3 regions of the Cryobacterium sp. TMT2-18-2 genome follow, and region 2 is predicted to be linked to each of the others. Evidence: predicted binding sites of a transcription regulator. Region 2 holds the regulator's gene; each other region holds the start of a gene.
What was found. The regulator LexA, encoded in region 2, represses DNA repair genes until DNA is damaged. The targets are predictions, from matches to a motif close to TCGAACANNTGTTCGA.
Positions count from the first base shown of each region.

Region 1: a site for LexA is predicted at 1,348-1,363, ahead of E3O22_RS14175 (DNA polymerase III subunit alpha). Genes of this name have one in related genera too.
Region 3: a site for LexA is predicted at 809-824, ahead of E3O22_RS11260 (DUF222 domain-containing protein). Genes of this name have one in related genera too.

Region 1 is NZ_SOFU01000038.1:67,305-69,572, forward strand. It holds gene E3O22_RS16480 (3-hydroxyisobutyryl-CoA hydrolase) at 1-135, shown strand, start outside; gene E3O22_RS14170 (AI-2E family transporter) at 164-1,240, opposite strand; gene E3O22_RS14175 (DNA polymerase III subunit alpha) at 1,399-2,268, shown strand, end outside.
Region 2 is NZ_SOFU01000037.1:32,346-34,613, forward strand. It holds gene E3O22_RS13215 (LysM peptidoglycan-binding domain-containing protein) at 1-332, opposite strand, end outside; gene lexA (transcriptional repressor LexA) at 616-1,320, shown strand; gene metE (5-methyltetrahydropteroyltriglutamate--homocysteine S-methyltransferase) at 1,528-2,268, opposite strand, start outside.
Region 3 is NZ_SOFU01000036.1:36,962-39,229, reverse strand. It holds gene E3O22_RS11265 (hypothetical protein) at 100-714, opposite strand; gene E3O22_RS11260 (DUF222 domain-containing protein) at 888-2,268, shown strand, end outside.

The sequences.
Region 1 (2,268 bases), on a different contig from region 2:
AACGGCATCAGCACCCGGTACGAGATGGCCAAGATCTTCGCCGACGCCGAGGCGATCTACTCCTACGAGGGCAGCTACGAGATCAACGCGCTGTTGGTCGGCCGGGCCGTGACCGGCATCTCCGCCTTCAGCTGATCACCGCTCGCCCGAACGAATTCGTGAGCTAGACCGGCGCGACCGGCGGCACCGGAACCGGCGGCGTGGGAGCGTTCCAGGCCTTGATGACGGCCCAGCCCACGGCGGCGATCGGCACCGAGATGACCGCGCCGACGATGCCGCCCAGGATCGTGCCGGCCGTCAGCGCCAGCAGGATCACCAGGCCGTGCAGGCGCAGTGACTTGCCGAGCACCACCGGGGACAGGAAGTTGCCCTCGAGCTGGTTCACGGCGACCACGATCGCGACCACGATGATGGCGGTGGTCAGGTCGTTCGTGACGAGGGCCACCAGTGCGGCGAGGATGCCGGCGGCCGTCGCCCCGACGATGGGGATGAAGGCGCCGACGAAGACGATGACGGCGAGCGGCAGCGCCAGCGGAACCTGCAGGATCCACAGTCCGATCCCGATGAACAGGGCGTCGACGAACGCGACGATCGCCGTGCCGCGCACGTAGTTGCCGAATACCTCGACGCTGCTCACGCCGATGCGTGCGGCCCGCTCGTGCCGCTTGCCGGCGAGCGGCTGGATGAGGAAGCTCCAAATGTGAGGGCCGTCCTTCAGGAAATAGAAGAGCACGACGAGGCCGAGCACCACGCCGGCCACGATCTCGGCGGCCACGGAGACCCCGGCCAGGGCCCCGGACCCGAACTGGCTGCTGGTGGCGAAGTCGATGACCGACTCGCGCACCGAATCGATCTGAGCGGAATCGATCGGCAGCGTGCCGCTGGTGAGCAGTTCCTGCAGGCTGTCGAGCCCCTTGCTGGCCGAGGTGAAGAGGGTGTCCCACTCGCCACGGATGCCGAACACCACGAGGGTGACGACGCCACCGAAGACCGCGACGCTCAAGATCAGGGTGATCGCCGCGGCAAGGGATTCGTTCGCCCCGCGGGCCAGCAGGAACCGCATGAAGGGGCGCAGCGCCGACGCCACGATCAGGGCGATCAGGAGCGGGGTGAAGACCAGCTTGAGCTGCGTGATCCCGTAGAGGGCCACCACCAGCAGGGCGAGGACCAGCAGGGCCTGGCCGGAGCGGATGGCGGCCCGGCCGAGATAGTCCGTCCAGGACGAAGTGGGCGTGGTCATAGGGATCTCCAAACGAGGCGAACAACGGCTGAGCCACCCAGCCTAGCCAGACTGCCTCGGCAGACTGCCGGTAGCGCGTGTCGGCCGTGTGACGTACACTCCCTACATCGAACATTTGTTCTATCTATCACCCATCGACCTGCCCGCAGAGGAGTCACATGTTCGCACACCTCCACGTCGCGAGCGCCTACTCCACGCACTTCGGGGTCACTCTCCCCGAGTCACTGGTGGAGCAGACGCAGGCGCAGAACGGCTCCTTCCTGGCCCTCACCGACCGGGACGGTCTCTACGGCGCGGTCAAACACGTGCGCGCCTGCGCGGCAGCGGGCATCCGGGCGGGGCTGGGCGCCGACCTCGCGGTGCACGACGACGACGGGCATCCGTTGGGCCGGATCGTGGTGCTCGCCCACGGTGATATGAACGGTCGTGGCTATGCGGCCCTCTGCCGCGCGGTCAGCGCCGCCCACAACGGCGCCGCGCACAGCGCGTCGGGGCGCCCCAGCATCGCCCGCTCGCACCTCGCCGAGCTGGCCGGACTGCGCTGCCTCACCGTGCTGCTCGGCCCTGCCTCCGACGTGGGCCAATCGGTCGAGCGCCGCGACACCGATGCTGCCGGCGCCTGCCTCACCGCGTGGTTGCGCGCCCTGCCGCCGCAATCGGTGGTGGGTGAAATCGTCTGCCATCTGGCGGCGCCGGGCACTCCCGGCAGTGTGACGCCGGCCACCCGCATGCTCGCCCTCTTCGAGCACGCCGCACTGCCCGCCGTGCTCACCAACGCCGTGCGCTACGGCACCCCCGACGAGGCCGTCACCGCCGACCTGGCCGACGCGGCCCGCACCCTGACGGCGCTGGCGAACCTGGAGCAGCTGCAGACCAACGGCCAGGCCTGGCTGAAACCCGAAGTCGCCATGAGGCAGGTGGCGCGCATGGTCGTCGACGCCGGGCTGCACGACGACGGCGCCGTCGACCGACTGTTCCGCGACACCGAGCAGCTTGCCGAGCGGTGCAGCCTCGACCCGGACTCCGAC
Region 2 (2,268 bases):
CGCTGACCGGGCTGCACGCTGTCGGACGGCAGCTGGTTGAGGCTCACAATCTCGGCGATCACCTCGCGCGGATCGGCCGTGGGCGCAATTGTCTCGGCAAGTTGCCAGAGCGACTGCCCCGACTTGATGGTGACGTAGTCGAAGGCCGTGGCCACGCGACCGACGGTCGAGTTCTCGGCGGCGGCAATGCCTCCGTTGAGGGCGACGGCCAGAGCCACGGCCACGAGCGGAAAGGCAGCCAGGCACGTGAAAACGACGCGACCGCGCCGGGTGAGTCGGAGCCGGGTGCGTCCGGTCGTGATGGGGACGCCTCGTTCAAGTGCAGTGCTCATGTCATACCTCCTGTGAGAAGCCGCATCCGACTCTCGGCCGGGAGAGCCGGATGCGAACTTATGTTCCGAATGTATATTCGATTATTCGAACAATCAAGCTTTTTTCGGTAGTTTCTGAAATATTCATCCCGACCCAATCGAATACATGTTTGTTTAATGGCCTCAACGCGGATACAGTTTCGATTGTTGATTGACACTCAATCAGGCACCCCCGACATTCGCGTGAATCGGCGGCATTCGATGCGTGCCGCCAGCGCATCAATCACAACGAGGAGCGACGAACGTGGCACAGAACACCAGCGGTCCCCGCGACAAGGGCGGCACCAGACGGCGCAAGAGCCTCAGCGAGAAGCAGCTCGCCATCCTTGACGTCATCCAACGCTCGGTCAGCCAACGCGGCTATCCGCCGAGCATGCGGGAGATCGGCGACGCCGTCGGCCTGTCGTCACTGTCGAGCGTCACCCACCAGCTCAACCAGTTGGAACTGAGCGGTTACCTCCGCCGCGACCCGAACCGCCCCCGAGCGCTGGAGGTGCTCATCGAGATTCCGCAGTCGCCCGAAGACACGACGGCCGGAGCCTCGGAAAGTTTCCACACCGGAGTGCAGGTCGGCGACGCCGCCATGGTTCCGCTCGTCGGTCGCATCGCCGCCGGCATCCCGATCACCGCCGAACAGCAGATCGACGAGATTTTCCCGCTGCCCCGCCAGCTGGTGGGGAAGGGCGACCTGTTCATGCTCAAGGTGTCGGGCGAATCGATGATCGACGCCGCCATCATGGACGGCGACTGGGTCGTCGTGCGGCAGCAGAAGACCGCCGAAAACGGTGAAATCGTTGCTGCCATGCTCGACAACGAGGCAACCGTCAAGGTCTTCCGCCAGCGCGACGGGCACACCTGGCTACTGCCCCGCAACACCAACTTCGAACCCATCGTCGGCGATCACGCCGAGATTCTGGGGAAGGTTGTGGCCGTGCTGCGGTCGGTTTAGGGCAACAGCACTGAAGTTCATTAGCACTTCAGGCCGACTCTTGGTCTCGACGGTTTCGACCAACGTCGTGGTGACGCGCGTGTGTTGAGTCGCCATGGTTGTTTCGGTCGGGCCTTATGGGCCGGGTCTTGTGGGCCGGGTCTTGTGGGCCGGGCACGAACACTGGTTTTGGTGTCGTGCCCGGCTTTTGTGTGGGTGGAGGCAGGGTCAGGCGGAAACGGAGGAGGTCAGGCGGGCGCGGAGGATGCGGGTCGCAGCGAGCATGTTGTGCAGGGACTGGACGGTTTCGGCGTAGCCGCGGGTTTTGAGGCCGCAGTCGGGGTTCACCCAGAGCCGGATGGCCGGGATGGCCGCCGCGGCGCGCTCGAGCAGGTCGGTGAGTTCGGCCACGCTCGGCACACGCGGCGAGTGGATGTCCCACACTCCCGGGCCGATACCGTGATCGAAGCCCTGGGACCGGATATCGCCCACCACCTCCATGCGGGAGCGTGCCGCCTCGATGCTGGTCACATCCGCGTCCAGGTTGCGGATCGCGTCGATGACCACCCCGAACTCCGAGTAGCAGAGGTGGGTGTGGATCTGGGTGGCCGCGGCCGCACCGGCCGTCGCCAGGCGGAAGGACCCCACCGACCAGTCGAGGTATTCCGCCTGGTCCTTCTGCTTCAGCGGCAGCAGCTCCCGCAGCGCGGGCTCGTCGACCTGGACGATCTGAATGCCGGCCGTCTCCAGGTCGGCGATCTCGTCCCGCAGGGCCAGGGCCACCTGCCTGGCCGTCTCGCCGAGCGGCTGGTCGTCGCGCACGAACGACCACGCGAGGATCGTGACCGGACCGGTGAGCATCCCCTTGACGGGCTTGGGCGTCAGACCCTGCGTGAACGCTGACCACTCGACCGTGATGGGCCGCGGTCGGGACACGTCACCCCAGAGGATCGACGGGCGCACGCACCG
Region 3 (2,268 bases), on a different contig from region 2:
GTACTTCGTGGCGAGCCAGATGCCGCCCCTCAGAAAGTGGGACTCACCGAAAGCGCCGTCTGCCGTGTTCGTCTGGATGACGCAGCGGCGGCCCTCCGACTAGGTGAAGCACTCCAGTCCGTTTGCGACGAGCCGGGCCTCCACCGCGGCGCTCTCTTCCCGGATCACCCAGACCACGGTGGTGATGATCCCGGTGTCGGATCCCCCGTACGGGCTCGCCCAGACGCAGGTCAGGTGGTCGAGAGTGTCGATCTGGACGCGCAGTTCGGCATCGTCGGTGCCGTGGGACACGCCGGCATCCGGGTCCTGGTTCCAGAAGGGGTTCAGGGTCAGGTCGCCGAGCGCCTCGACCATGGCCGGGCTGTAGAGCTGCGTGCACGCGGTCGGCCGTGGAACGCCCGGCGCCGCGGTCTGCCCGGGTTCGGATTGCGTCGGCTTGAGGGTTGCCGGGGGCGTGGTGGTCGTGGTCGGAGAACCTGTAGCGGTGGGTGCGTTGGTCGGGGCGGGCGTCACGGTGCCGGTTCCGGTGGTCTCGCCTGCGCCCGGGAAACCTTCGCCGTCCCGCCAGACCACTGCCACCACGAGGATCACGAGGAGTGCGGCTCCGAGGACGGCCAGCCCGATCCAGGCCCGGCGACCGGCGGGCGGCCGGCCCGACGTCGGGGGCTCAGGCCCGGTGGCGTTCTCGTTCTCGGCCGCATTCTCTGGACTCATCGGCGCATCCTCCGAGGTTGTGCCTTCCACCGTAGCCGGGGTCTCCATTGAGGCAACCGGCGGCCTTGCACGGCTTCGAAGCGGCCGGAGTTGCTCAGAGATAGATTCGATCATTCTCTATAATTATGTGAGTAACTCTCGACACTGGGTGCGAGTTGAGGTATTCTTTTAACATGACCAACCTCGCGGATGACCTCAGGCAGGCGGCCGATGCCGTGGCCCTGCTGGGCTCGTCATGCGCTGACTTCTCGGCCCTTCCTGATGCCGAGGTGTTGGCCGGTCAGAAGCGAATCGCTTCGATCCGCCGTCTCGTCGATACCTATGCCGCCTGGATGGCGGCGACCATCGCCGAGCGTTCCCGGCCGGAGCTCGGGCACTCGGGTTTGGCGGCGCGGCAGGGGTACCTCTCCCCGGAGGCCCTGATCCAGAACTCGACCGGCTCGTCGAAGGGCGACGCGTACAAGCTGGTCACGGTCGGCACGATGATGGCCGATGCCGAGGCGGCCGACAGGCTGGTCGAGGCGGCGCTCTCGACGCCCGACGCGGATGCCGCCGAGGTCGCCGAGGTCGAGGCGAAGGTGCCCTGGCAGGCACCGATCGCCCGGGCCGTCACCGCCGGCACCCTCTCCGTCGACGCGGCCGAGTCGATTCGCGCCGGGCTCGGCCAAATCGATACCTCGGTCACCGCCGAGAAGCTCGCGGTGGCGCTGGAAGCGCTCCTGGCGGAGGTGTCGTCGCTGAATGCCGATCAGGTGTTCAAGCAGGCGAGACGGATGCGCGACCGGCTCGATGAGGCCGGCATTGCCGCCCGCGAGAAGCAGTCCCACGACGACCGCTACCTGCGGGTCTACCGGCTGGGCAACGGCAACGTACGACTCAGCGGGCTGTTTGCCCCCGAAGACGGCGAGTTCGTGCTCTCCACCTTCGACTCCATCACCAGCCCCCGCCGCGGCGGGGTACGGTTCGTGGACCCGGACCGCGCAGCCTGGGCAAAGAAGAAGCAAGACGACCCCCGCACGACCGAACAGATCAACGCGGACTCCCTCGTGCAGCTGCTGAAGATCGCCGGCGAGGCCGACCCGGGCCGGGTCTTCGGCGGCCGCCGTCCCTCGGTGCGCGTGATCGTGACCGAGAAGGCATTGAAAGGTGGCCAGGCCGGTCAGACCGGTCAGACCGGGCAGCAGGGCCAGACCGGGCCGGCGCCGACGACCGTCCAGACTGAAACGGGCGAATCTGGGCCCGTCGAACCCGCCGAAGGGGCCGCTCACGGGCAGATCGAGGGCAACCCGGTCCCCATCTCGCAGGAGACCATCGACCGACTCCTCTGCGACACCGGAACCCGCGGCATCAAGTTCGACGCGGACGGCCAAATCATCAATGTCGGCCGCGACGAACGGCTCTTCACCGAGCACCAGCGCGCCGCAATGGCAGTCCGCGACGGTGGATGCCTCTGGGTCGACTGCGACAGGCCACCGGCGTGGACTGAGGCCCATCACGTCAACGAGTGGCTCAAAAACAACGGATGTACGGACCTTGCTGACGGGGTACTCCTCT